2 regions of the Sphingomonas phyllosphaerae 5.2 genome follow, and region 2 is predicted to be linked to the other one. Evidence: riboswitches for the same ligand, from Rfam matches in the RefSeq annotation. Region 2 holds a riboswitch; the other holds the start of a gene.
What was found. Region 2 has a riboswitch for glycine ahead of SPHPHY_RS0112435 (L-serine ammonia-lyase). Riboswitches for the same ligand answer to the same signal wherever they lie in the genome.
Positions count from the first base shown of each region.

Region 1: it holds a riboswitch for glycine, as region 2 does, so the genes downstream of both, gcvT (glycine cleavage system aminomethyltransferase GcvT) here and SPHPHY_RS0112435 (L-serine ammonia-lyase) in region 2, are expected to answer to the same signal.

Region 1 covers NZ_ATTI01000001.1:1,784,804-1,799,391, forward strand. The annotation lists gene SPHPHY_RS0108395 (DUF448 domain-containing protein) at 1-120, opposite strand, end outside; gene SPHPHY_RS0108400 (tautomerase family protein) at 101-331, opposite strand; gene nusA (transcription termination factor NusA) at 331-2,049, opposite strand; gene rimP (ribosome maturation protein RimP) at 2,049-2,645, opposite strand; gene SPHPHY_RS0108415 (PQQ-dependent sugar dehydrogenase) at 2,840-4,045, shown strand; gene SPHPHY_RS0108420 (MFS transporter) at 4,366-5,553, shown strand; gene SPHPHY_RS0108425 (hypothetical protein) at 5,765-6,028, opposite strand; gene SPHPHY_RS0108430 (FkbM family methyltransferase) at 6,086-7,012, opposite strand; glycine riboswitch at 7,157-7,259, shown strand; gene gcvT (glycine cleavage system aminomethyltransferase GcvT) at 7,425-8,588, shown strand; gene gcvH (glycine cleavage system protein GcvH) at 8,591-8,962, shown strand; gene gcvPA (aminomethyl-transferring glycine dehydrogenase subunit GcvPA) at 9,086-10,444, shown strand; gene gcvPB (aminomethyl-transferring glycine dehydrogenase subunit GcvPB) at 10,441-12,018, shown strand; gene SPHPHY_RS0108455 (DMT family transporter) at 12,073-12,972, opposite strand; gene proS (proline--tRNA ligase) at 13,062-14,588, shown strand, end outside.
Region 2 covers NZ_ATTI01000001.1:2,655,894-2,670,481, forward strand. The annotation lists gene SPHPHY_RS0112435 (L-serine ammonia-lyase) at 1-1,397, opposite strand, end outside; glycine riboswitch at 1,511-1,599, opposite strand; gene SPHPHY_RS0112440 (TetR/AcrR family transcriptional regulator) at 1,684-2,307, shown strand; gene SPHPHY_RS20115 (hypothetical protein) at 2,571-3,026, shown strand; gene SPHPHY_RS0112450 (arsenic transporter) at 3,047-4,297, opposite strand; gene SPHPHY_RS0112455 (MFS transporter) at 4,294-5,595, opposite strand; gene SPHPHY_RS0112460 (nucleoside deaminase) at 5,682-6,173, opposite strand; gene SPHPHY_RS0112465 (hydantoinase B/oxoprolinase family protein) at 6,252-9,815, shown strand; gene SPHPHY_RS0112470 (DUF969 domain-containing protein) at 9,878-10,543, shown strand; gene SPHPHY_RS0112475 (DUF979 domain-containing protein) at 10,540-11,445, shown strand; gene SPHPHY_RS0112480 (DUF2891 domain-containing protein) at 11,442-12,467, shown strand; gene SPHPHY_RS0112485 (xanthine dehydrogenase family protein molybdopterin-binding subunit) at 12,541-14,588, opposite strand, start outside.

The sequences.
Region 1 (14,588 bases), 870 kb from region 2:
CACGCGCCCGTCCGGCGCCAGCGCCAGCCGCACGAGTGCGGCGGGCGATGCGCGCTCGCGGGTTAGGATGCAGGAACGCTCGGGGGTAGCGGTCAGCGTCTCATCGCTGGGGGTCCGCATGTGCGTCTCCCCGTGTGCTGGCCGCATCGCGGTCGGCGATCAATTGACCGCCGGCCCCGTAATTCTCGGTCGAAACTTCCTCGATCACGATCTGCACCGCGGCCGGGTTCTTGCCCAGCCGCGCGACGAGCGAGGACGTGACGTCGGCCACGATCCCCGCCTTCTGCTCGCGCGTCGCCGCGCCCGCCAGTCGGATCGATACGAACGGCATCAGGCCTGCTCCGCCTTTTCGTCATCGGCCGCGGCGTCGGCCGGTGCGTCCTCCGTGGATGCGTCTCCATCGGTTGGCTCCGTGTCGGTCGCTTCCTCGGCGACGTCCTCCACGACAGCCGGCGAGACCGCGGTGGGCTCGTCGTCGAACCAGTGCGCGCGCGCGGCCATGATGATCTCGTTGCCCTGATCGTCGGTCAGGCCATACTCGCCCAGCACGCCGCCCTTGTTCTCGGGGCGATCGTTGCGGCGTGGCGCGTCGTCGTTGCGGCGGCGCGGCTCGGGGCGCTTCTTCTCGACCAGCTCGTCGGTCGCCAGATCGGCGAGGTCGTCGAGCGTCTTGATGCCCTTCTTGCCCAGCGTCACCAGCATCGCCTCGGTCAGGTACGGCAGCTCGGCCAACGCGTCCTCGACGCCCAGCGCGCGACGCTCCTCGCGGTTGGCCTGCTCGCGGCGATCCAGCGCTTCCTGCGCACGGCTTTGCAGCTCCTGCGCGAGATCCTCGTCGAAGCCCTCGATCCCGGCCAGTTCGTCCAGCTCGACATAGGCGACCTCTTCCAGCGCGCCGAAGCCTTCGGCCACCAGCAGCTGCGCCAGCGTCTCGTCGACGTCCAGTTCGTTCTGGAAGGTATCGGAATTCTTGACGAACTCCTGCTGACGCTTCTCGCTGGCGTCGGTCTCGGTCAGGATGTCGATCGCCTTGGCGGTCAACTGACTGGCGAGGCGGACGTTCTGGCCACGGCGACCGATCGCCAGCGACAGCTGGTCGTCAGGCACCACCACCTCGATGCGGTCCTCTTCCTCGTCGATCACCACGCGTGCGACATTGGCCGGCTGGAGCGCGTTGACGACGAAGGTCGCGGTGTCCGGCGACCAGGGGATGATATCGATCTTCTCGCCCTGCATCTCCTGCACGACGGCCTGCACGCGGCTGCCCTTCATGCCGACGCATGCGCCGACCGGGTCGATCGAGCTGTCGTGGCTGATGACGCCGATCTTGGCGCGGCTGCCCGGATCGCGCGCGGCGGCCTTGATCTCGATGATGCCGTCGTAGATCTCCGGCACTTCCTGCGCGAACAGCTTCTTCATGAAGTCGGGGTGCGCGCGGCTGAGGAAGATCTGCGGCCCGCGGTTCTCGCGCACCACCTTCAGGATCAGCGAACGGATGCGATCGTTGACACGCACCACTTCGCGCGGGATCTGCGCGTCGCGGCGGATCACGCCTTCGGCGCGACCGAGGTCGACGACGATGTGTCCGAACTCGACCCGCTTGACCACGCCGGTGATGATCTCGCCGGCGCGCTCCTTGAATTCCTCATACTGGCGCTCGCGCTCGGCGTCGCGGACCTTCTGGAAGATCGTCTGCTTGGCGGCCTGCGCCTGGATGCGCCCGAACTCGATCGGGGGCAGCGGATCGACCAGATAGTCGCCGACGGTCGCGCCCGGCTGCAGCTTCTGCGCGCCATCGACGTCGACCTGCTTGTAGATGTCGTCGACCTGCTCGACCACCTCGACCACACGCCACAGGCGCAGGTCGCCGTTGTTGGCGTCCAGCTTGGCGCGGATGTCCATTTCCTGGCCATAGCGGGTCCGCGCGGCGCGCTGGATCGCATCCTCCATCGCCTCGATGACGATCGCCTTGTCGATCATCTTCTCCGAAGCGACCGAATTGGCGATCGCGATCAGCTCCGCACGATTTGCGGTGACGCCGGTGGCCATCAGTGGAGTTCCTCTTCTTCGCCTTCCGCATCCGCGGAGGTGTCGTTAATCTCTTCTTCCGCGCCCTCCATCGAGAGCGGGACGGTGGCGTCGATCAATCGATCGGTCAGCACCAGCTTGGCATCGGCGATCAGCGCGAACGGCACCTGCGCCAGCACGCCCGTGCGCGGGTGGCGGATCGCGATAAGCCCGTCGGCATCGATGCCCTCAAGGTCGCCCTTGAACTGCTTCTGCCCGTCGACCTGCTCGGTCAGGACGATGCGCGCCTCATGCCCGGCCCAATCGGTGAAATCCTCATGACGCGTCAGCGGACGGTCGATGCCCGGCGACGAAACCTCGAGCCGGTAGGCGCCCTCGATCGGGTCCTGGCCGGCTTCCTCCAGCGCGTCGAGCTTCTCCGACACGCGGCGCGACAACGCGGCGCAGTCGTCGATCGTCAGCTGGCGGGTGTCGGGGCGCTCGGCCATGATCTGCAGCGTGCGCTCGTCATCCCCCTTGCCGGACCTGGCGCCGAACAGGCGGACGCGCACCAGCGCGAAGCCGAGCGCGTCGGCTTCTGGCTCGATCAAGCGGACGAGGGGAGTGATGTCGTTCAAATGCACTTTCCGCACATGCGTTTCTTGCCGCCGCGGAGCAAGCCCCGCAGCCCCTTGCACCTCGCGATGTAAGAGAAAGCACCGTCCATATAGCGCCACCCCCGCCAACTCGCAAGCGCGTTGCCGGGCGGAGCGGAACAATGCGCGCGACTGCGGGATTTGAGTGGAAATCGCACGAAGCCAGGAGAGTCCGCGTGTTCCATCGTCTTGCCTTCGCGGCCATCGCCCTGACTGCCGCCGCTGCGTGCAACGGCGAGGACTCGGCGGCGACCCAGCCGGTGGCCGAAGCGCCCGTCGCCCCTGCGCCCGCCATCACCCCGACGCCGGCGCCTTCGCCGCTGCCGGCCGGTACGCCGGTCGCCGGCACGCCGTTCGCCAGCGCGGCGATCGCGGATTTCGACGCGCCGTGGGCGATGACGTTCCTGCCCGATCGGCGGATGCTGGTGACGGAGAAGGCCGGGCAGATGCTGCTGGTCGCCGCCGATGGCGCCGCACGGCGGACGATCGCGACCGTCGCGGTCGACTCGGCCGGACAGGGCGGGTTGATGGACGTGGTGCTCGCGCCGGATTTCGCGACCAGCAAGCGTGTCTACTTCAGCTATTCGGCGGCCGGGCAAGGCGGCAAGGGCGTCGTGCTCGCACGCGGCACATTGTCGGGCGTGACCGGTGACGAGCAACTGACCGGGATCGAGACGCTCTACCGTGCGACGCCGCTCGTGACCGGCGACGGCCATTATTCGGGGCGCATCGCCTTCTCGCCGGACGGTCAGTATCTGTTTTTCACCAATGGCGAGCGGCAGAAGTTCACGCCCGCACAGGATAAGTCCGGCTCGCTGGGCAAGGTGCTGCGCCTGACGCCGGACGGCAAGCCGGCGGCGAACAACCCGCTGGCGGCGCAGGGCTTCCTGCCGGAGGTGTGGAGTTACGGCCACCGCAACCTGCTAGGCATCGCGTTCGACCCGGCCGGCAACCTGTGGGAGCAGGAGATGGGGCCGAAGGGCGGGGACGAGGTCAACCTGATCCTCCCTAGCCGCAATTATGGTTGGCCGAACGTGTCGAACGGCTCCAACTACGACGGCACCGACATCCCCGATCATGCGCCGGGCGACGGCTATGAAGCGCCGAAGGTGTGGTGGAATCCTGTGATCTCGCCCGGCGGGCTTATGATCTATTCGGGTGACCTGTTCCCGCAGTTCAAGGGTGATGCGTTCATCGGCGGGCTGTCGTCGCAGTCGCTGGTGCGCGTCGACCTGAACGGCACGAACGCGAGCAAGGGCGATCAATGGCCACTCGACGCGCGCATCCGCGAGGTGGAGCAGGGACCGGACGGCGCGATCTATGTGCTGGAGGACGGCGGAAGCTCGCGAGGACGGTTGTTGCGCCTGACGCCGATGGCGTGACCGAACCAAGCGAAGTCCCGCATGTCGGGTTCTGACCTCCCCCGGATGAGGCGAAGCGGCGATCCAGCGAGGCTGTCGTGGAGTCAGGACCGGGAGGTCTGGACACCCGGTCTCCCTCCCGAACATGGTCCGCAGCCCGGCTGCCCGCAAGCGCTGAGACAGGCGCGATCGGCACTTCAGGAATGGGAACCCGTTCACGACGCCCGCGGATGCGGTTCGCGTCGCCGACGTCCTCAAGCCCCGATAAACCCTTGACGCTGCACCGCAGCATCGCCAGCTAGGCCGCTCGCACGAGCAAGCATAAAATCGGGGACAAGCGCATGGCCACCGCCACTGCCGACGTGCGGACCGCGCCCGTCGGCCTCATCCATTTGTCGCTCGCCGTCGGCGGGTTCGCGATCGGAACCACCGAATTCGCGACGATGAGCCTGCTCCCCGACATGGCGCGCGACCTCCACGTCGACGCGCCGACCGCCGGTCACGTCATCAGCGCCTATGCGCTGGGTGTGGTCGTTGGTGCGCCGACATTGGCGGTGCTCGGCGCGCGGATGGCGCGGCGGCATCTGTTGATCGCGCTGATGACGCTGTTCGCGCTCGGTAACGGGCTGTCGGCGCTGGCGCCCAGCTACGGCTGGATGATGCTCTTCCGCTTCGTCGCCGGTCTGCCGCATGGTGCATATTTCGGGATCGCGATGCTCGTCGCCGCCGCACTGGTGGATCAGGGCCGGCGCACGCAGGCGGTCGCGCGCGTGATGCTCGGTCTGACGGTGGCGACGATCGTCGGGGTGCCGCTCGCCAACTTCATGGGGCAGCTGCTCGGCTGGCGGTCGTGTTTCGTGGTCGTTGCCGGGCTCGCCGCGCTCACCGCCGCATTGGTCGCTTATTTCGTGCCGCGCGACCGCGGCGATCCACAGGCGAGCCCCTTGTCGGAATTGCGCGCGCTGCGCCGTCCGCAGGTGTGGCTGACGCTCGGCGTCGGCGCGATCGGGTTCGGTGGGCTGTTCGCGGTCTACACCTACCTCGCCGATACGATGGCGACGGTAACGCAGGTCGGCCCGCGGATGGTGCCGTTCGCACTCGCCGCGTTCGGTGTCGGGATGACGGCGGGCAATCTGATCGTCCCGCGCTTCGCCGATCGTGCGCTGATGGCGACTGCCGCAGCGGTGCTGGTCTGGAGCATCGTCGCGCTGCTGCTATGGCCGCTCGCCGCGCAGCATCTCGCGACGGTGATGGTGGCGATGGTCGCGATCGGCATCGGCGGATCGCTCGGTACTGTTCTCCAGACCCGCCTGATGGATGTGGCGGGGGATGCGCAGTCGCTGGCGGCGGCGCTGAACCATTCGGCCTTCAATACCGCCAACGCGCTTGGCCCATGGCTCGGCGGCATGGCGATCGCCGCCGGCTGGGGGTGGACCTCCACCGGCCCGGTCGGCGCCGTGCTCGGGGTCGGCGGGCTCGCCGTGCTGGCGGCATCGTGGCTGCTCCAGCGCCGCACCGACGCCCGTTAACGGTCGACATTCAGCGCCTTGAATGCCGGCAGATCCACGCGAATGAAGACTGCCGATCTGTTTCGGCGAACCGCGCTCCCACGATCCGGGAGCTTCACTCCCTCCACCAGTCATAGCGAAGCGATCCACGGCGTCGTGCGGAACGCTGGATCGCTTCGCTAGGTTCGCAATGGGCGCCGAGTCCGGCGAAACGCCGGTCGGCCCCAGGTCGCTACATCACGATTCCGGGTTTCGCTTCGGCGAGCGCCGCCAGCACCATGCGCTCCCAAACCGCGACGTCGCCCGCCGCGGCCATCGCCGGCGTGGGCGCGCGCATCGTATGCAGCACCGCGATCGCATCGTCGCGGTGATCCTTCCATTGCGCATCCACCTCGGCGCTTGCCGACTCGGTGCTGCCGTGCCCGTTGGCGCTCAGATGCTGTGCGGCGAGCACCCGCGCGATCCGTTCGACGAGCGGCGAGGTGGCGGTGTCCATGACGATCTCCTTTTCCTGTTCCGATCCAACGTGCGGCGCGTGCGGCGGCTCCGCCGGTCAGACCTTCCGGTCGAACCGGGTGAACAGCTCCTCGCTCGGGAACGCCAGCAGGCTTTCGTAGGTGCGCGGTTCGGGTTCGGTCACCCGTCGCAATTCCGGCCAGCCCCCACGGCGGATCGCCCACATCGCCTTCGCAACGTAGCCGGCCCGCGCCGGCGCGAAGGTCGGTTCGGTGATGATGTAACCCGGCAGCGCCGCGGAGATCGCCTGGAAGTCGCTCCGCGGTTGCTGATGCCCGTGATATTCGAAGGCGATGATCGGGCGATGGCGCGCGATCGTTTCGGTCAGACCACGAAAGACCGAGGCTTCCCAGCCTTCCACATCCACTTTGACGAAATCGACGCGCGGCAGATCGAGCGACGTCACATAATCGTCGGCTCTTCGAATCGGCAGCTCGATCACTTCGTTGCGGTCATCTCCGGTCCCTTCCGCGGTGTCGTCGCCGCGCAGGAACCCGCTGGCGCCCAGGTTGCCCGACACGTTCGATGCGAAGCGAAACATTCCCTCGGCGTCGCCCAATCCGACGTGGTGCAGCATCACGCGATCCTGCAACCGGTTGCGCTCCACGTTGTGCTTCAATCGCTGGAATGTGACCGGGTTTGGTTCGAAGGCATGGATCGCGGAAAGGTGCGACGCAAGATACAGCGCATGATTTCCGATGTTTGCGCCGATATCGAGTGCGATCCCTTGCGCCGGAAGAACCTTCAGGAGGAAGTCGAGATACTGTCGCTCGTAGATCCCGTGTTCGTAAATGAATGCATCGACATATTCGTGCGGATAAAGCCGGAATGTCAGCCCTTCCGGGCTGCGGTAATCGAACGGCTCGCGGGCTGCGGCCCAGCGTCGGCGCTGTCGCGGTGCTATCAGCAATCGGTGCATGGCCTTCTGCGAAGCGAGCGCCAGTCCGGTTAACGCGTTCGACATTTCCACTTTGATCCCCCCAAAGTTCGTTTAACCCAGGCTATAGTGTCCGATCTGGCCTTCGCGGGCCAGAGCAGCCGGCCACTTCGTGATTGACTCGCCTTCCGGCTGGCGTAGAGGTCGGGTGTCGATGCCGGGCAACGGGCATGGGCAGGCGCGGGAGAGCGCGGCCGGCCTTGCAGGCCATCAGCCGCCGCCGAAGGAGCAACCACCCCGGAATCTCTCAGGCAGCAGGGACCGCGCCGGCCGATCGACACTCTGGAAAGCGGCTCGCGGCCTCGGCTCGCGCGCCCACCGAAGGGGTAACTCGGGCATTCCGAGGAAAGCTCTCAGGTTCCGTGACAGAGGGGGACAGCGGATCGCGGCCGGGCATCTTGCCCGTGCGACCGGCCTCTTGCGACGGAAGACCTAGACGATGAGTGATGCCCCGGCCTCTCATGACCACGCCAGCCACGACGATGACGGTTTCGAGCCGCTCGAAATCCTGACGCTGCCGCTCGACGCGTGGCACCGCGCGAAGGGCGGCCGGATGGTCGAGTTCGCCGGCTATCACATGCCCGTCCAGTACGAAGGCATCATGGCCGAGCATCTGTGGACGCGCGAGCACGCCGGGCTGTTCGACGTCAGCCACATGGGTCAGCTGTCGATCACCGGCGAGAACGTCGCGACCGCGCTGGAGGCGCTGATGCCCGCCGCGATCCACGATGCGCCGCTGAACAAGGCGCGCTATTCGCTGCTCCTGAGCGACACCGGCGGTGTTCTGGACGACCTGATGCTGACACCACAGGCGCCCGATCGCGTCTATATGGTCGTCAACGGTGCCACCAAGTACGACGATGTGGCGCATATGGTCGAGCATCTGCCCGACGATGTGACGCTCAACTTGATGGAAGATCACGCATTGCTCGCGGTCCAGGGTCCCGAGGCGGTCGAGGCCGTCGAGCGGCTGGTGCCTGGGGTCAAGTCATTGACTTTCATGCAGGCCGGCGCCTTCGCGTGGAACGGTCATGCGCTGTGGATCAGCCGCTCCGGCTACACGGGCGAGGACGGCGTCGAGATATCCGTACCCGCCGAAGCCGCCGAGGCGTTCGCCGACGCGCTGGTCGCGCAGCCTGAAATCAAGCCCATCGGCCTCGGCGCCCGCGACTCGCTGCGCCTCGAGGCGGGCCTGCCGCTTTACGGTCACGATCTCGATCCCGACACCACTCCGGTCCAGGCCGACCTCGGCTTCGCGCTGTTCAAGCGCCGCCGCGAGGCCGCCGACTTCCCGGGCGCGGCACGCATCCTCGCCGAGCGCGAGCACGGCCCCGCCACCAAGCGCGTCGGGCTGCTGGTCGACGGACGCCAACCGGTTCGCGAGGGTGCCGATGTCGTTGACGCATCCGGTGCGGCGGTCGGGCGCGTCACAAGCGGCGGCTTCGCACCCACGGTCGGCGCGCCGATCGCGATGGCATACGTGCCGCTCGCCGCTTCAGTGCCCGGCACCGTCGTCACCCTTTCCCAGCGTGGCAAGGCGCATCGCGCCACCGTTACCGCCATGCCATTCGTTCCCCACCGGTACTTCCGAGGAGTGAAGTAAAGATGAGCCGTTATTTCACCGAGGATCATGAGTGGATCGACGTCGATGGCGACATCGGCACGGTCGGCATCAGCGAATATGCGCAGAGCCAGCTGGGCGATATCGTTTTCGTCGAAGTGCCTGATGCCGGGCGTGCACTCGGCAAGGGTGACGAGGCGGCCGTCGTAGAGAGCGTGAAGGCCGCGTCGGACGTCTATTCGCCCGCGTCGGGCAACGTGCTGGAAGGCAATCCGGCGCTGACCGACGAGCCGGCGCTGGTGAACAGCGATCCGGAAGGCGAGGGCTGGTTCTTCAAGATCACGCTGGCGGATACGTCCGAGCTCGACACGCTGATGGACGAAGCCGGCTACGCCGCCTTCGTCGCCAAGCTTTAACACCCTTTGCCGTCATGCCAGCAAATGCTGGCATCTCGTGCCGCAGGGGCGACCGCGCGATCGTCGCTCCGACGGCCTGAGGCTCCGGTTTCCGCCGGAGTGACGGTCTTTCGAAAGACCGGCATGCGTTACCTGCCCCTGACCCCCACCGACCGTCACGACATGCTGTCCGTGATCGGCGCTGCGTCCATCGACGATCTTTTCGCCGACGTTCCCGACGCCGCACGGCTCGATGGCCCGATCCACGACCTGCCGATGCACGCCAGCGAGCTGGCGGTCGAGCGCCACATGGCGGCACTCGCGCGCAAGAACACGGTGGCGGGCGAGGTGCCGTTCTTCCTCGGCGCCGGCGCATATCGGCACCACGTTCCGGCGAGCGTCGATCACCTGATCCAGCGTGGCGAGTTCCTGACCGCCTATACGCCGTACCAACCGGAGATCGCGCAGGGCACACTCCAGATGCTGTTCGAGTTCCAGACGCAAGTGGCTGCGCTGCTCGGCACAGATGTCGCGAACGCCAGCATGTACGATGGGTCGACCGCCTGCTGGGAAGCCATCGGCATGGCACGGCGGATCACGCGCCGTGGCAAGGCGATCCTGTCCGGCGGGCTGCACCCGCATTACGTTTCGGTCGCCAAGACGATGGCGAAATATACCGGCGACGCACTCGATGTCGCGGTGCCGACGCTGTCCGCCGAGACCGACCTCGGCGCGCTGATCGCGAAGATCGATGACGAAACGTCGTGCGTCGTCGTCCAGTATCCCGACATTCTCGGCCGCATCGCCGACCTCACTCCGTTGGCGGATGCCTGCCACGCGAAGAAGGTGCTGCTGATCGCGGTGGTGACCGAGCCGGTCGCGATGGGTGCGCTTCGTTCGCCGGGCGAGATGAACGCGGACATCGTCGTAGGCGAGGGGCAGTCGCTCGGCGTCGGGCTGCAATTCGGCGGCCCGTACGTCGGATTGTTCGGTTGCAAGGAGAAGTACGTCCGCCAGATGCCGGGCCGCCTATGCGGGCAGACCGTCGACGCTGACGGACGGCGCGGTTTCGTGCTGACGCTGTCCACGCGTGAGCAGCATATCCGGCGCGAGAAGGCGACCAGCAACATCTGCACGAATTCAGGGCTTTGCGCGCTGGCCTTCTCGATCCACATGACGTTGCTGGGCGAGGCCGGACTGCGACGGCTGGCGGCGCTCAACCACGCCGGTGCGTGTCGCGCGGCCGACCGGCTGGGCAAGCTGCCGGGGGTCCGGGTCGTCAACGACACGTTCTTCAACGAATTTACGCTCGATATCGGGCAGGAGGCACGTCCGATCGTTCGCGCGCTGGCAGACCACGGTGTGCTGGCGGGCGTATCGCTCGGGCGACTGTATCCGGGCGAGGACGCGCTCGCCAACGGACTGATCGTCGCAGTCACTGAAACCACCACCGACGCGGATATCGAGGCGCTCGCCACGGCGCTTCAGGAGGCACTGGCATGAGCAGCATCAACGCAAGCGGTTGGAAGCCCACGTCGCCGGCCGGCGGCGGCAACGCCGCGCCGACCTTCACCGGCAACAAGGCGTTGATGCTGGAAGAGGCGCTGATCTTCGAGATAGGCTCAACCGAGACGACCGGCGTCGATTTTGCCGACGGCGACGTCGCGGGTTCGCGGCTCGGCGATCTGACCCGCACGGCGCCGATCGGGCTGCCCGGGCTGTCGGAGCAGGAGACGGTGCGCCATTACACGCGGTTAAGCCGCCAGAATTACGCGATCGATCTCGGGCTCTTCCCGCTCGGCTCGTGCACAATGAAGCACAACCCGCGCCTGAACGAGAAGGTCGCGCGGATGCCCGGGTTCGCCGACGTCCACCCGCTCCAGCCGGTCGATACCGTGCAGGGCGCCTTGGCGGTGATCAACGAACTGGCGACGTGGCTTATCAAGCTGACCGGCATGTACGGCGTCGCGATGTCGCCGAAGGCCGGCGCACACGGCGAATTATGTGGCATGCTCGCCATCAAGGCGGCGCTGGAGAAGCGTGGAGAGGGCCATCGCAAGGTCGTGCTGGTGCCGGAGAGCGCGCACGGCACCAACCCGGCGACCGCGGCCTTCGCAGGCTTTACAGTCGAGGACATCCCCGCCGCGGCCGACGGCCGCATCGATACGGCGGCGCTGGAAGCGCGGCTGGGACCCGACGTCGCGGCGGTGATGATCACCAATCCGAACACGTGCGGGCTTTTCGAGCGCGACCTGAAGCGCATTTCCGACGCGGTCCACGCGGTTGGCGGTTACGTTTATTGCGACGGCGCGAACTTCAATGCGATCGTCGGACGCGTTCGGCCGGGCGATCTCGGCGTCGATGCGATGCACATCAACCTGCACAAGACCTTCTCGACCCCGCACGGCGGCGGCGGGCCGGGCTCGGGACCGGTGGTGCTGTCGGAGGCGCTTGCGCCGTTCGGCCCGCTGCCGTTCACTGCTCGGATGGCGGACGGCCACATCCAGCTGATCGAGGAAGAAACCGCAGGCGACGACCACCCCGACACCTTCGGTCGCATGACCGCGTTCCACGGGCAGATGGGCATGTTCACCCGCGCCTTGACCTATATCCTCAGCCACGGGGCCGACGGGCTGCGCCAAGTCGCCGAGGATGCGGTGCTCAACGCCAATTACGTGCTGCGCTCGCTCGAAGACGTGCTCGACGCGCCGTTCGCGGGCGCGGGGCCGTGCATGCACGAGGCGATCTTCTCGGATAAGGGCTTCGCGGCGGGATTCTCGACGATCGATGCGGCCAAGGCGCTGATCGACGAGGGCTTCCACCCGATGACCATGTACTTTCCGCTGGTGGTGCACGGCGCGATGCTGGTCGAACCGACCGAGACCGAAAGCCGCGCCGCGCTCGACCAGTTCATCGGTGCGCTGCGGTCGGTGGCGGAGCGTGCGAAGGCCGGTGACCCGTCGCTCAAGACGGCCCCGCACTTTGCGCCGCGTGCGCGCCTTGACGAGACGCTGGCAGCGCGCAAACCGGTGCTGACCTGGAAGCCGCCGGTGCCGCACGCCGAGGCGGCAGAGTAACCCAAGAAACTGTCAGGGCGGGCGCAGGTTTTCCTGCGCTCGCCGCGACTGGCCTCAATCCTCCGGGGCAGCCGTGACGGTCTGCTGCTTGCCCAGCCGCTGCTCGCGCCATACGATGAACAGGCCGCTTGCGATGATGACCGGCGCGCCCACCCAGGTCATCGTGCTTGGCAGCACGCCGAACAGCAGCCAGCCGTACACGGTCGCCCATAGCAGGCCGGAATAATCCATCGGCACCACGCTCGATACCGGCGCCAGCTTCGCCGCGCCGGTCAGCGCGAGTTGTCCGCACCCGCCGACGACGCCGATCGCCGCCAGATTCACCCATGTCGTCCAGTCGTGCGACTTGAGGTGAAACGCATAGGGCACCGCGATCAGCGGCAGCGTCAGTACCGAGAACCAGAACACCGTCGTTCCCGATGGTTCGTCGCGCAACTGCCGCAGCAGGATCGCCACCAGCGCAACGAACAGCGCCGCCAGCAACCCGACGATCGCGCCGAGCAGCGGCACATGCTCGCCGTCACCCGGCCGGGCGACGATCAGCACCCCAACGAACCCGACCAGCACCGCGCCCCAGCGTTGCAGCCCGGTACGCTCTCCCAGCACCAGCGCACCCAGAACCGTGGCGAAGATCGGCACCGTGAACTGGAACGTCGTCGCCTCGGCGAGCGGCAGCAGCAGTACCGCGCCGAACGTGAATACCATGCCGACCACACCGACCAGCGAGCGCGCCAGATGCCCCTTGATCCGCGTCGTCCGCAGCGATCCCAGCCCGCGCGTTCCGGCCACGAATGCCAGGACCACCGGCAGCGCGCACGCCTGTCGCCAGAACATCGTCTCCGGCAGCGATGCACCGCGCGACTCCGCCAGCTTTACCAATGCCGACATCGTCGACAGGAAGAAAATCGCCACCAGACGCAGGGCGATACCCTTGAGAACGCGATCACCCGACATGCCGTCGTCCCTAACCGCCGCACCCGGACGTGGGAACCCCGCGTGTTGCGGCTTGGCGAGCGGCCCTTTTTGCCGCTATCGCCGCGGCCATGAAGCATGCTCTCCCCGTCACCCGCGAGGCCGATTTCGCCGCCTGGTATCAATCCGTCATCGCCGAGGCCGACATGGCCGAGGAATCCGGCGTACGCGGCTGCATGGTCATCCGTCCGTGGGGCTATGGCATCTGGGAACGTTTCCAGCGACTTCTCGATGACCGTATCAAGGCGACCGGGCACGAGAATTGCTATTTCCCGGTCTTCATTCCGCTCTCCTATTTCGAGCAGGAAGCGAGCCATGTGGAGGGCTTCGCCAAAGAGATGGCGGTCGTCACGCACCACCGGCTGATCTCGGACGGGAAGGGCGGGCTGGTACCCGATCCCGCCGCAAAGCTGGAAGAGCCGTTGGTGGTGCGACCGACCAGTGAAACCGTGATCGGTCATGCATTTGCGCGTTGGGTGCAATCGTGGCGCGATCTGCCGGTGCTGATCAACCAATGGGCGAACGTCGTGCGGTGGGAGATGCGGACGCGGATGTTCCTGCGTACCGCCGAATTCCTTTGGCAGGAGGGCCACACCGCGCACGCCACGGCGCAGGAAGCACGCGAAGAAACGCTGAAAATGCTCGACGTGTACCGCGACTTCGCGGAAAATTGCGTGGCGGTGCCGGTTATCGCCGGCGAAAAACCCGAAAACGAACGCTTCCCCGGCGCGGTCGGCACCTGGTCGATCGAAGCGATGATGCAGGACGGAAAGGCGCTGCAGGCGGGCACGTCGCACTTCCTCGGCACCAATTTCGCGCAGGCGCAGAACATCCGCTTCCAGAATGCCGAGGGGCAGCTGGAACATGCGAACACGACCAGCTGGGGCGTGTCGACGCGGATGATCGGCGCGCTCATCATGGTGCACGGCGACGACGACGGGCTGCGCGTGCCGCCGCGGGTCGCGCCGTGGCAGGTGGTGATCGTGCCGATGCTCCGCGACGCGCCGGAGGACGAAGCGCTGGTCGCTTATTGCCGCGAGTTGCAGGCGGCGCTGGCGGCACAGAGCGCGTTCGGCGAGCCGGTGCGCGCGCTCCTCGACCTGAAGCCGGTCAAGTCGACCACCAAGCGCTGGGGCTGGGTGAAGAAGGGCGCGCCGCTCGTGATCGAGGTCGGCGGGCGCGACATGGCGGCCGGCAACGTCTCGGTAATCCGCCGCGACCGCCTCTATCGCGAAGATGGCAAGCTCGACAGCGCGAGTGCGGCGCGCGACGGGTTCGCCGCGGGCGCTCCGGCGTTGCTGGCAGAGATCCAGCAGGCGCTGTTCGATCAGGCGAAGGCCCGGCTCGATGCGAACATCACGCCTGTCGGTGACTGGGCGGCAGTCGAGATGCATTTCGCCGACGGCGCCAAGAATCCCGGCTGGCTGGAAGTGCAATGGTCGCGCCCGACCGGCGCGCGGCTGGACGCAGTGGTGGAGCGGCTGAAGGCGCTGAAGCTGACGCTGCGCAACGCACCGATGGGGCAGGCGGCCGCGCACGGCACGTGCGTCTTTACCGGCGATGCAGCGGTGGAGCGCGTGCTGGTCGGGCGCGCCTAC
Region 2 (14,588 bases):
ACCGCCAGCCCGCCCAGGCTCGTTTCCTTATATTGGGTGCGCATGTCCTCGCCGGTCTGGCGCATCGTCTCGATCACCGCGTCCAGGCTGACGACATGGCTGCCGTCGCCGCGCAGGGCGAGGTAGGCGGCGTTGATCGCCTTGACCGCACCCATCGTGTTGCGCTCGATGCACGGGATCTGCACCAGCCCGCCGATCGGATCGCAGGTGAGCCCCAGATTGTGCTCCATCCCGATCTCCGCGGCATTCTCGATCTGCCGGTTGCTGCCGCCCAGCACCGCCGCCAGCGCGCCTGCCGCCATCGAGCAGGCGACCCCGACCTCGCCCTGGCACCCCATCTCCGCCGCCGAGATCGACGCGCGCTTCTTGTAGAGCATTCCGATCGCAGCGGCGGTGTAGAGGAAGCGCCGTGCGCCGTCCTGCCGCACCGCCGCTGGTGCGTCCTGCGCCACCAGCGTCTCATAGAAACGCAGCACTGCCGGCAGCACGCCGGCCGCGCCGTTGGTCGGCGCGGTCACCACGCGTCCGCCGGCGGCATTCTCCTCGTTCACCGCCAGCGCCCACAGGCTCACCCATTCGAACACCTCCGCCGGGTTGCGTCCCGGTGTGTCGCCGGTCAGCGCCTGCTCCAGGGCGCGGGCGCGCCGCCGTACCTTCAGCCCGCCGGGCAACACCCCGTCCTGCGCGATCCCGCGGTCGATGCACGCGCTCATCGCATCGCGGACCGCGTCGAGGAACGCGTCCGCCTCCGCCGGCTCGCGCCACGCCTCCTCGTTGGCGCGCACGATCGCGGCGATCGACAAGCCGGTCAGGTCGCCCGCGGTCAGCAGCTCGGCGCTCGACGAGAACGGGTGCCGCACCGCCACGTTCTGCGCGGCGGCCGGGGCGCCCTTGCGCAGGATCGCGCCGCCGCCGATCGAAAAGTAGGTCTCGGCATAGCCCGTCCCGTCGCCGAGCCGCGCGGTGAAGGTCACGCCGTTGGGGTGTTCGGGCAGGAAGTCGCGCGGGTGAAAGACGATATCGGCCGCTTCCGCAAACGGAATTGCTCGCTCTCCCGCCAGCAGCAGTTTCGATCGTTCGCGGATCGCCGCCAGCAACGCCGGGGCCGCGTCGGGATCGAGCCGCTCCGGCTCCCATCCCGCCAGCCCGAGGATCGCCGCCGTGTCGGTGGCGTGCCCGCGCCCGGTCAGCGCCAGCGATCCGTACAGGTCGCAGCGCACCGCCACCACGCCCGCCGCCTGCGCCACCGCGCGCTGCGCGAAGTCGAACGCCGCGCGCATCGGGCCGACGGTGTGCGAGCTCGACGGGCCGACGCCGATCGTGAACAATTCGGTGATGCTGATCGGGCGCGATGCGCAGCGGTCGAGCGCAGATGTCGTCGGTGTATCGGCGCGCATGGGTATCCTCACCTCGTCGGGTCCATGCCCCATCTGTCCCTTGCGCCTGAGATCGCTATCCCGTCGGCGGGCGTGCGGGGGAATGCTCCCTCTACGCCTCTCTCCAGATGTCCGTCGCCGATCTGGTCCTTCTGCCTGAGAGTTTCCGGGGCGGTTGCTCCTTCGGCGCCGGGGCTGGCCCGGTCTCTCCCATATCGACGTTGCCGCTTGGTATCGGGGAGCCACTGCGGCGGGTCAAGCACCGCCCCTCGACGCAGGCCACCGACCACATTATATACCGTCCGTTATGGAATCGATCACCACCGCCGATGCTCCCGTTGCCACGCGTGGGCGGCCGCGCGAATTCTGCATCGACGCGGCGCTCACCGCGGCGCTCGGCGTGTTCTGGGCAAAGGGCTATGACGGCGCGTCCATGGCTGATCTTACCGCGGCAATGGGCATCACGAAGCCCAGTCTCTACGCGGCGTTCGGCAACAAGGAGCAATTGTTCCACAAGGCGCTCGACCGCTACGAGGCGGAGAAGCTCGCTTACACGCGCGAGGCGCTGAAACAGCCTACCGCCCGCGGGGTCGCCGAACATTTCATGCGCGGCGCTGTAGCGGCGCAGACCAGCACCCGCGACCCGAAGGGTTGCATGGGCGTCATCAGCGCGACGGTGTGCGGGGCGGAAGCCGATTCGATCAAGGCGCACATCACGCAGCGCCGCGCCTCCTCCAACGCCGCGCTCGTCGGACGCTTCCAGCAGGCGCAGCGCGACGGAGACTTGCCGGCACAGCTCGATCCGCAAGGGCTCGCATTCTACCTGTACGCATTGCTGCAAGGGATGGCCGTCCTCGCTGCCTCGGGCGCGACGCGTGCCGATCTCGACCAGATCGTCGACACCACCCTGGCGATGTGGCCCGCGGGCTGACCTAGATAAAATTACCGATCGGTACAGAAAGCCGTTGACGACCCCGAATCGGCTTTATATACCAGGTGGTACGGAATGAGACGCCGCGGCGGCGCCTCAGCATCGCAGGAGCCGCCCATGGATCCTCGTCTGTTCGTCTGCCCCGGCGCGACCTGAAGGTCGCTTCCACCGCTCTTTCCTCTCCTGCCGGCCATCCCGGGCGTCCGCGCCCGTCGGCGGCCTGTGCCCGCCCGTATTCGCCCGCCCCTCAAGGGAGTCCGCCCATGGCCTATCTGATGCTCGACGACGATCGCGCTGTCGTCACCACCGCCCCCCAGTCCGCCAGCGCCCAGCCGGCCAACGCCCAGTCCGCCATGGCCGAGCCTGCCGCTGCCGTCTTCCCGTGCGCCGATCCGGTGCCGACCGACGCGCCCGCGCGGCTCAGCGCGCTTGAATGGTCCGTGGTGGCACTCGCCCGTCAGGACCGGCTAGCGTCGCTGGACCGCCCGGGGCGCATCGCCGTCGCACTGGCGGTGTTGTTCAAGCCGCCGCACAACCGCATGCTCGCCGACGAACGGCTCGAGGCGCTGCGCCGCATCGCGGTGCTCGGCTGGCACTATGGCTATACCGTCCCGACCGACGAGCTGAAGCGCTTCCTCCACGCCGGCTTCTCGCCCGCGCAGTACGAACTGATGATGGACAGCATCGGCGTCGCCCGGCTGCGCAGCGCGCACCGCTGACGCGCGGGGGCGCGCGCCGCTCACCCGATCAGCAGGCGCGCCCCCAGCGCCGCCGCCAGCGCCGGGATCATCGTCGCCGCCCCCACCTTCAGAAACCGCCAGAACCCCACGTCCTCGCCCTCGCGCCGGATCGCCTGCAACCACAGGATCGTGGCCAGGCTGCCGGTGATCGAGAGGTTCGGCCCCAGGTCGACTCCGATCAGCAGCGCGTCGACGATCAGCCGCGGCGGATGCGCCTGCGCCACCGCAGTGCTCGCCACCAGCCCCGCGGGCAGGTTGTTCATCAGGTTCGACGCGAACGCCAGCACGGTGCCGCTCCACGCCGCGCCCGCCACCGGGTCGCTCGCCGCCGCACGTAGCGCCGCCGCCACCCGCGCGATCACGCCGGTGCGGTCCAGCGCCTCGACCAGCACGAACAACCCCGCGACCAGCGGCAACACGCTCCACGATACCGCGCGCATCGTCTCGGTCGGCGCGCGCCGCACCAGCGCCGCCACGCCCAGCATCGTCGCCATCCCCGCCACGCAGGTCGGCAATCCCAGCGGCCGATCGAGCGCCGACACCACCAGCAACAGCAGCGCCGTCGCCGCGATTCCCGCCAGCGCCGCCTTGCCCGCATTCGTCAGCGGTACGCGCGCGACATCCCGCTCGCACGTGCCCGTCAGCCGCGCGCGTTCCACGATCCGCAACGCCGCGAACGTCACGACGATCGCCGCCACCGACGGCAGCGCGAACGACGCGAACCACTGCTCGAGCGGCGGCATCCTGCCGCCATACAGCACGAGGTTCGCCGGATTGGAGATCGGCAACACGAAGCTCGCCGCATTCGCGATCAGCGCGCACGCGAACAGCAATGGCAACGGCTCGGCCTTCGCCTTGCGCGCCGCGGCATAGACGGCCGGTGTCAGCACCACCGCCGTCGCGTCGTTCGACAGGAAGGTCGTCGTGACCACGCCGGTCGCATAGACCAGCAGGAACAGCCGCCCCGGCGATCCCCGCGCATGGCCGACCGCGGTCGCGGCGACCCAGTCGAACAATCCCTGCTCGCGCGCAGTCTCGCTCAGCAGCATCATGCCGATCAGGAACAGGTAGACGTCGCTACCCTTGCCGATCGCGCCCAGCGCCTCGGACGGCGCGAGCAACCCGAACACCAGCAGCAGCACCGCACCGGTCACCGCCCAGATCGCCTCCGGCCAGCGGAACGGCCGCGCGATCACCCCCGCGGTGGCGGCAGCGCAGATGGCCCAGGTCGCGGCGGTCGCCAGCATCATCGCGCGGCGCCACCGCGCGCGTCGTCGCCGGCCTGCGCGCACGCCTGCCGCACCACGCCCGCGAACACGATCCACAACGTCACGCTCACCACCGCGAAGCTCCCCAGCACGTAGAAGGCGGTCCGATATCCAAGCTCCTGCGCCAGCCACCCGCCGATCGCGGGGCTCAGCGACGCGCCGACCCCCTGGATCGTCATGACGGCGCCCTGCCCGACGTTGACGCGCCCGGTGCCGTTCAACAGGCATGCGACCAGCCCGGGCACCGCGACGCTCTGCAGCCCCGCGCCGATTCCGTCCAGCGCCTGCACGGGCCACACGCCCCAATGCTCGATGAACGTCCCGGCAAGGAAGCCGCGCAGTGGCAGCGCCGCGAACGAGATCAGCAGCACCAGCCAGTATCCGCGCCCCGCCGACATCCGCATCGCGACCAGCGACGCGACGATCATCACCGCCTGCGCGACGACGACGGTCGTGGCGGTGAAGATCGCCGCATCACCCTTGCCGGCACCGACGACGGCAAGGCCGTACAGCGGCAGCATCGCACCGTTGCCCAGATGGAAACACGCCAGCGCCGCCGCGAGGATCAGCATCGGCTTGTTGCGCAGCAGCGTCCTGAACCCCTCGGCGTGCCCACCCGCGGCGTCCGCGTCGCCCTTCTCCAGGCCGCGTGCTGCGCGGTGATCGATCGCCCTTTCCGGGATCATCAGCACGCTGCCGATCGCCAGCACGCCGAAGACCGCCGCCAGATAGAAGATCGCCGGCATCCCGAACTTCCAGCCGAGATACCCCGACAGCCCCGCGCCGACCATGTTGCCGGCGTGGTTCCACGCCTGGTTACGCCCGTTCTGCGCGTTGAAGCCTTTTTGTCGGACGATACCGAGCGTCATGCCGGTCACCGCCGGACCGATCGCCGCTCCCGCGATCGCGGTCGCCACCTGGCTGACCGTCACGATCCAGCCGGATTGCGAGAGCAGGATCAGGAACGACGCCATCACCGTGCAGATGCCGGTGACGATCACCAGCAACCGCTTCTTCTCGGTATGGTCGATGAACGCGCCGGCCGGCACGGTCATCAGCATCCCCGCCACGCCGCCGGCGGTCATCACCGAGCCGATCGGCCCGGCTGTCCAGCCGCGCTGTTGCAGGAACACGCCCAGGAACGGGCCGATGCCGGCCTGCATGTCCGCCATGAAGAAGTTGAGCGCTTCAAGCGGCCGGGTCGCGCGCCGCCGCTCTTCGGCAGCCCGCTCCGCTCCTCCGCCACCCGTTCCCGCCGGAGTCCCTGCCACGGTCGCCATGCTGCGCGCTCCTCGCTGTTCGCGCGCCCAACCCGGCAACAGTTCGAAATATCCCGCCTACACTTGATTTATATCATTGTTCCGGATCACAGATTGGCCTGTTCGTCGCGCGGCAATTCGGCGTCGGGCGGATAGTAAAGCGCGGCGCATTCCTCGCGAAGGCACCCGCCCTCGATGACGATGTCATCGCGGTAGGCGTCGGCAATGAAGTCCAGCGTGTTCACGTGACGTGCCTCGAAATACATCTCGTGCACGTCGCCGCGTCCTGCGCCGTAGACGACGCGCCCGACCTTCGACCAGACCGACGCCATCGTGCACATCCCGCATGGTTGCAGCGTCGAATAGAGCGTCGCATCGCGCAGCTCCAGCTCGCCTTCCGCCTCGCACCCGCGGCGAATGGCCATCATTTCCGCATGCGCGGTCGCATCGGGCAATTCCTTGGTCTGGTTGCGCTCGGCGGCGATCACGCGGTCACCGCGCACGATTACGGCACCGAGCGGGGAGGTGGAAGGATCGCTCCCCTTAGAGCGCGCGATCTCGATCGCCATCCGCATCCATCGTTCGTCATCTTGGGTCATCGAGGTCCAACGCCGCTGGCGTCGCCATGGTGCCGTCGTACTGGCGGGCGCGCACAATCGGTGGCAGTCAGTCGCACTATGAGCGAATGGCATTTCTGGATCGACCGCGGCGGCACTTTCACCGACGTGGTCGCGCGTCGCCCCGACGGCGCGCTGGTAACGGCGAAGCTGCTGTCCGAAGATCCGGATCGTCGCCATGACGCGGCGGAGGCGGCGATCCGCCAGCTGACCGGCGTTGGCGACGCTGCGCTGCCCGCATGCGCGATCCGCATCGGCACCACGATCGCCACCAACGCGCTGCTCGAACGCCGCGGCGTGCCCGTGCTGCTCGCGATCACGCGCGGCTTCGGTGACGCCTTGACGATCGGCTATCAGGACCGCCCGGACATCTTCGCGCGCGGCATCCGCCGTCCCGCGCCGCTGTTCGCCGATGTGGTGGAGATCGACGAGCGCGTCGCGGAGGACGGCACCGTCCTTGCCCCGCTCGATCGCGACGCCGCCGCGGCCGCGTTCGCGCGCGCTTATGACGCCGGACTGCGCGCGGTCGCCATCGTCCTCATGCACGGCTGGAAGCACACCGCACACGAGGCGGCACTCGCCGGGCTCGCCCGCGCTGCGGGCTTCACACAGGTCTCGGTCAGCCACCGCACCGCCCCACTGATCCGGTTGGTGGCGCGCGGCGATACCACGCTCGCCGACGCGTATCTGTCGCCCGTGCTCCGCCGCTATGTCGAGGGGCTGGAGGCATCGCTGGGCGACGGGCTGCTCTTCATGCAATCCAGCGGCGGGCTGGTCGCCGGCGACCGCTTCGGCGGCAAGGATGCGCTGCTCTCCGGCCCGGCTGGCGGGATCGTCGGCATGGCGCGCACTGCGCGGGCTGCCGGATTCGACCGTGTGATCGGCTTCGACATGGGCGGCACCTCCACCGACGTGTCGCTCTACGCCGGCCATTATGACCGCCGTTCCGACGCTGTGCTGGCGGGCGTCCGCGTCGCGGTGCCGATGATGCGCATCGATACCGTCGCGGCCGGCGGCGGCTCGATCTGCCATTTCGACGGCGGGCGGTTGCTCGTCGGTCCCGCCTCGGCGGGCAGCGACCCCGGCCCGGCCTGCTACCGCCGCGGCGGGCCGCTGACCGTCACCGATTGCAACCTGATCCTCGGCAAGATCCAGCCGGCGCATTTTCCCGCGCTGTTCGGCCCCGACCGCGATCTCCCGCCCGATCGCGCCGCCGCCGAGGCCGCGCTGGTCCGGCTGCTCGACGACGTCGAAGCCGCCACCGGCGAACGACTTGCGCGCGCGGCCGCCGCCGAGGGGCTGGTCGCGATCGCCGTCGCCAACATGGCGCGCGCGATCCGCGCCGTCTCGGTCGCGCGGGGCGAGGATCCCGCGTCGTACGCGCTCGCCTGCTTCGGTGGTGCCGGGGGGCAGCACGCCTGCCTCGTCGCCGATGCGCTGGGCATGGAACGGGTGCTGATCCATCCGCTCGCCGGCGTCCTGTCCGCGGTCGGAATCGGGCTCGCCGCACGCAGCATCGTCCGCGACGCCACTGTCGCGCTCTCCCTCGACGACCCCGCGCTCGACGCCGCACTCGCCACGCTTCGCGACGGTGCCGCCGCCGCGCTCGCGGCGCAGGGCGTCGCCCGCGACACGATCCGCACCGACGCGCTCGCCCACCTTCGCTACGCCCGCAACGACCAGACGATCGCGGTGCCATGGGACACGCCCGCGCGGATGCGCGACGCCTTCGCCGCCGCGCACCGCCAGCGCTTCGGCTTCGTCGGTGACGATGCGCTGGTGGTCGAACAACTCCGTGTCGAGGCGAGCGACGGCAACGACGGCGTCGGCCTCCCCCCGCCTGCGCTTCCCGCGACGTCAGCGGCACCGCTCGCCACGGCTGACATGTACCTCGCCGGCGCTACGCACCGCGTACCGGTCCATGCCCGTGACACGCTCGCCGCCGATGCGTTGCTCGCCGGCCCGGCGCTGATCGTCGACCCGGTCTCGACCGTCGTCGTCGAGCCCGGCTGGTCGGCGCGCGTCCTCGCCGAGGGCACGCTGCTGCTCGAACGCACCGCCGCGCACCGCACCGCGACGCAGGACGCGGCGGTCGATCCGGTGCGCCTCGAGATTTTCGCCGGCCTCTTCATGGGCATCGCCGAGGAGATGGGCGCCGCGCTCCAGCGCAGCGCCGCCTCGGTCAACATTCGCGAGCGCCTCGACTTCTCCTGCGCGCTGTTCGATGCCGAGGGCGGGCTGGTCGCCAACGCGCCGCATATCCCGGTCCATCTCGGCTCGATGGGTGAGAGCATCCGCACCGTCATCGCCACGCGCGGCACGACGATGCGCGACGGGCAGGTCTATGCGCTCAACGATCCCTATCGCGGCGGCACCCACCTTCCCGATATCACCGTCGTCATGCCGGTGTTCGCGGGTGGGGACGCGCCGGCCTATTTCGTCGCGGCGCGCGGCCATCATGCCGACGTCGGCGGCACCACCCCCGGCTCGATGCCGCCCGACAGCCGCACGCTGGCCGAGGAGGGCGTGGTGTTCGACGACGTGCTGCTCGTCGACGACGGCGTGCTGCGTGAGAGCGCGGTCCGCGATCTGCTCGCCGGCGGCGCATGGCCGGCGCGCAACATCGACCAGAACGTCGCCGACCTCGCCGCGCAGGTCGCCGCCTGCGCGCGCGGTGCCGACGGGCTGCGCCAGCTCGCCGCCAGGCAAGGCACGGCCGTCGTCACCCGCTACATGGCGCACGTCCAGTCGCATGCGGAGGCGATGGCGCGGCGCATGATCGCCACGCTGCCCGATGGCCACTTCCGCTACGAACTGGACGACGGCGCCGCGGTCGAGGTCGCGGTCCGCGTCGATCGCGCCACGGGCAGCGCGACGATCGATTTCGCGGGTACCAGCGCGCAACGCCCGACCAATTTCAACGCCCCGCTCGCCGTCACGCGCGCCGCGGTCCTCTACGTCCTCCGCCTGCTGGTGGACGAGTCGCTGCCACTCAACGAGGGCTTCCTGCGCCCGGTCACGATCGTGGTTCCCGATGGCTCGATGCTCAACCCGCGCGCGCCCGCCGCGGTGGTGGCGGGCAATGTCGAGGTTAGCCAGGTCGTCACCGACGCGCTGCTCGGCGCGCTCGGCGCGATGGCCGGCAGCCAGGGGACGATGAACAACCTCACCTTCGGCGACGACAGCTATCAATATTACGAGACGATCGCCGGCGGCGCGGGCGCCGGCCCCGGTCACGACGGCGCCGACGCGATCCAGACGCACATGACCAACAGCCGGCTGACCGATCCGGAGGTGCTGGAAACGCGCTACCCGGTGCTGGTCGAGCGCTTCGCCATCCGTCGCGGCTCCGGCGGCGCGGGGCAGCATCGCGGCGGCGACGGCACCGTCCGCCGCCTGCGCTTCCTTCGCCCCTTGCGCGCCGGCATCCTCAGCAACCGCCGCCGCGTCGCGCCGTTCGGGCTGGCGGGCGGCGCGGACGGCGCGTGCGGCGCGAACCGCGTCGAACGCGCCGACGGCACGATCGAAGCGCTCGCGTCCACCGCGCGTATCGACATGCGGGAGGGCGACGTGCTGGTGATCGAGACCCCCGGCGGCGGCGGCTACGGGGCGCCGGCGCGATGACCCGCCCGACATGCGACGTGCTTGTCTCGCCTCATGGCTCCCACCCGCAGAACCGCCGCTAGATGCTCGTCCTCGCCGGTATCGTCGTCATCGCCGCGGGCTTCCTGCTCCGCTTCAACCCACTGCTCGTCATCGCCGCGTCCGCGCTCGTCACGGGCCTCGCCGCCGGGCTGGACCCGCTGAAGATCCTCGCCACGTTCGGCCACGCCTTCAACGACACGCGCTACGTCACCGCGATCTACATGGTGCTCCCCGTCATCGGCTTGCTGGAGCGCCGCGGGCTGCAGGCGCGCGCCCGCGCACTGGTCGCCACCTTGCGCGGCGCGACCGCAGGGCGGCTGCTCACCGGCTATCTCCTGTTCCGGCAGCTCACCGCCGCGCTCGGCCTCACCTCGGTCGCCGGCCCGGCGCAGACCGTCCGCCCGCTCGTCGCGCCGATGGCGGAGGCCGCCGCCGACCGGCAGGGCGCCTCCCCCGACGATGCCGAGCACGTGAAGGCGATGGCCGCCGCCACCGACAATATCGGGCTGTTCTTCGGCGAGGACATCTTCATCGCGATCGGCTCGATCCTGCTCATGAAGGGCGTGCTGGAGGGCTATGGCATCGTCCTCGAACCCTTCCAGCTGTCGGTGTGGGCGATCCCCACCGCGATCGCCGCGTTCGTGATCCACGCCACGCGCCTGCTGCTGCTCGACCGGCGGCTGACGCAGCGCGGGGCCGGGCGATGATCGGGCTCAACATCGTCTACGGTGCCGCCGGGATCGTCTTCGCGATCTTCGCGCTGCTCTCCGCGCGCGACCGGCGCCTCGCCAATGCCGCCTTCTTCGCGCTGATCGCCTTGTCGTTCCTCGCCGGCGACCGGCTCGGCGACGTCGCCAACGGCGTGCTCGTGCTCACGCTCGTCGCGATCGCCGCTTCGGGCCGGATGAAGCGCGCCGCCCCCGCCGCGCCGGCCGAGGATCGCCACGGCGCGCGTGTCTTCGTACCCGCGCTCGTCATCCCCGCCACCGCGCTGCTCGGCACGCTCGCGTTCAAGCAACTCCCCGGCCTGATCGATCCGAAGCAGGCGACGCTGGTCGCGCTGACGATCGGCACGATCGCCGCGCTGGCGCTCTGTCACGCCATGCTGCGCGCCCGCGCCCTCGAGCCGTTCGTTGCCGGTCGCGGGTTGATCGACGACATCGGCTGGGTCGCGATCATGCCGCAGATGCTCGCCAGCCTCGGCGCGGTCTTCGCGCTGGCGGGGGTGGGCGAGGTCGTCGGCGCGCTGATCGGCACGGTGATCCCGGCCGGCAGCGTCATCGGCGCGGTGCTCGCCTATGCGCTCGGCATGGCGCTGTTCACGATCGTTATGGGCAACGCCTTCGCCGCCTTTCCGGTGATGGCGGCGGCGGTCGGCGTGCCGCTGCTGATCCGGCAGGCCGGCGGCGACCCGGCGATCGTCGCCGCGATCGGGATGCTTGCCGGCTTCTGCGGCACGCTGATGACCCCGATGGCCGCCAACTTCAACCTGCTCCCTGCCGCCTTGCTCGACCTGAAGGACCGTTACGGCGTGATCCGCGCGCAGGTGCCGACCGCGGTGCCGCTGCTCGCCTTCAACATCCTGCTGCTCTACGCGATGATCGCATGACCGAAATGCCCCCGCTCGCTCTCGACCACGCCACGGCCCAGCGCTTCGCCACGATGACGCTGGGGCATGTCGGCCGTGAATATCCCGGCGTGCTGCAGCACGTGCTCAACGGCCCGGACGACGCGCGGACACCGTCGCAGCTCCACCCGATCTTCCACGGCAGCTTCGACTGGCACAGCTGCGTCCACGGGTGGTGGCAGCTGCTGCGCCTGATCCGCCGCTATCCCGACCTTGCCGTCGCCCCGGCGATCCGCGCGCGCGCCGCCATGATGCTCGTCCCCGACAAGGTCGCGGGCGAGATCGCCTATCTCGACCGCCCCGGCACCGCGACGTTCGAGCGCCCTTATGGCTGGGCATGGGCGCTCGCCCTGCACGACGAAGCCGCGCGCCACGATGCACCATGGGCCACCGCGCTCGAACCTCTCGCGTTGCTGTTCGCAGCGCGGTTCCGCGCGATCCTGCCGCGCATGACCTATCCGTTGCGCGTCGGCACGCACTTCAACACCGGGTTCGCGCTGACGCTCGCCTGGGATTGGGCGGCGACCCGCGATCCGGAACTGCGCGCGCAGATCGCCGCCGCCGTCCCGCGCTGGTTCGCCGACAACCGCGACTGTCAGGCGTGGGAACCGGGCGGCGACGAATTCCTCTCACCCGCGCTCAGCGAGGCGCTGGTCATGAGCCGCGTTCTCGACGCCCCCACCTTTCGCCTGTGGTTCGACGCCTTTCTGCCGCGCGTCGCCGATGGCCAGCCCGCCACGTTGTTCGTCCCCGCCACCGTCTCCGACCGCTCCGATGGGAAGATCGCGCATCTCGACGGGCTGAACCTCAGCCGCGCATGGTGCTGGCGCGCGATCGCCGCCGCACTCGGCCCTGCGCACCCGGTCGCGGCGCGCGCCAAACGCGCCGCGACCGATCACCTCGCCGCCAGCCTGCCGCACCTCGGCAGCGACTATATGGGCGAGCATTGGCTGGCCACCTTCGCGCTGCTCGCGCTGGAGGTGCCCCTGCCGGAAGCGCGATAACCCGCGCTTCTCCGGGACAGGATGATGCCATCCCGCTTCGGCGACGCGAGAAGCGCTGCCTGACGCATCCACGCTACAGCAACTTGTCGAGCGTGATCGGCAGGTCGCGCACCCGCTTGCCGGTCGCGTGCCACACCGCGTTCGCCACCGCGGCCGCCACCCCGGTGATCCCGATCTCGCCGATGCCATGCGCGCCCATCGGCGTGTGCGGGTCCGGAATGTCGGTCCAGATCACGTCGATCTCCGGCACGTCGAGGTGCACCGGCACATGATATTCGGCGAGGCTCGGGTTCATGATCCGCCCGTTGCGCTCGTCGAACTGCGTCTCCTCCATCAACGCCATGCCCAGGCCCATGATGATCCCGCCGCGGAACTGGCTGGCGGCGGTGCGCGGGTTCAGGATGCGCCCGCAATCGAACGATCCCAGGAAGCGGCTGACGCGCAGCTCGCCGGTGACGGCGTTCACCCGAACCTCGCAGAACAAGGCGCTGTGCGAGTGCATCGACCAGTGCATCAACTCCAGCGGCGGCGACCCCGCCTTCGTCACCGACACGCTGTCGCGCTGCGCGCGTGCCAGGATCGAGGCATAGCTTTCGCGCCGCGCCGGATCGTCGCGCTTCGCCAGCCCGCCGCCCTCGCTGCCGACCTCGTCGGGCGACAGCCCGGCCAGCGGCGAGTCGTTGCCCGCCAGCGTCAGCAGCTCGGCGACCAACGCATTGTGCGCTGCGATCACCGCCGCGCCGATCGCCGCGGTCTGCTGCGATCCGCCCGCCATGATCGCGCCGGGGATCGCACTGTCGCCATAGCCGACGTCGATCTGCGCCATCGGCAGCCCAAGCCGCTCGGCCGCGACGATCGCGGTGGTGGTGGACGTGCCCATCCCCATCTCAGCCGCCGCTACCTCCACCGACGCGCGCACCGTATCGCCGTCGCGCGTCAGCGTGATCCGCGCCTCGGCGCCCGGCATCCGATAATAGGGATAGGTGCCGGTCGCGCATCCGGTGCCGATCAACCACTCGCCCTCGCGCCGCACGCCCGGCGTCGCGTCGCGTCCCGACCAGCCGAACCGCTCCGCGCCCTGCCGCCACGCCGTGACGATGTTGCGGGACGAGAACGGCAGCCCGTTGACCGGGTCCTTCTCCGGCTCGTTGTGTATCCGCAGCTCGACCGGATCGATGCCCAGCTTGGTCGCCAGTTCGTCGATCGCCGCTTCCAGCGCGAACGTGCCCACCGCCTCGCCCGGCGCGCGCATGAAGGTGTTGGCCAGCATGTTCATCTTCGCTACCTCCACCTTCAACGCGATGTGCGGCGCGGCATAGGTGCAGCGCGTGCCCAGGATGAACGGCTCGGGCATGTTGTTATGCGCGGTCATCACCGACAGGCCGGTATGGATGATCGCGTCGAAGGTCCCGTCGGCCTGTGCGCCGATCGCGACACGCTGCTCGGTCAACGTGCGTCCGCCGACCGTGCGATAGACGCCCTCGCGCGACAGCGTGACGCGCACCGGCCGGCCGGCCAGCTTCGCCGCCGCCGCGCCGATCACCTGATGGTCCCACAATCCCTTGCTGCCGAATCCGCCGCCGACATAGGGCGAGGTCAGCCGCACCTTGCCCTCCTCGACGCCGAACACTTCGCCGATCGTCCCGGCCTGCTGCGTCACCATCTGGCTGGCGTCGTGGATCACCAGTTCGTCGCCCACCCACGCGATCGTCGCGGCGTGCGGCTCGATCGGATTGTGGTTGTGCCGCGGCGTGCGATATTGGTGATCGACCTTCACCGTCGCCGCCGCCAGCGCCGCCTCGGCATCGCCGATGTCGTTGCGCAGCGGCTGGCCGAAGAACATCCCCTGCTCGATCCCGTTCGCCTTCGCGCCTGCCAGCGTCGTCGTCGACGGTTCCTCGGCATAGGTGAAGCGCAGCAGCGCGGCGGCGTGATCGGCCTGCTCCTGTGTCTCCGCCAGCACGCACGCGACCGGTTGCCCGTTCCAGTGCACGCGGTCGTCCTGGAAGATCGGGAGGTCGGCCGGGCCGACCGCGTTCGGTGCCGAACCGAACACCGGCGGCGTCTTCATCCGCGGCGCATTGCGATGCGTCATCACCAGCACCACGCCCGGCGCCGCCT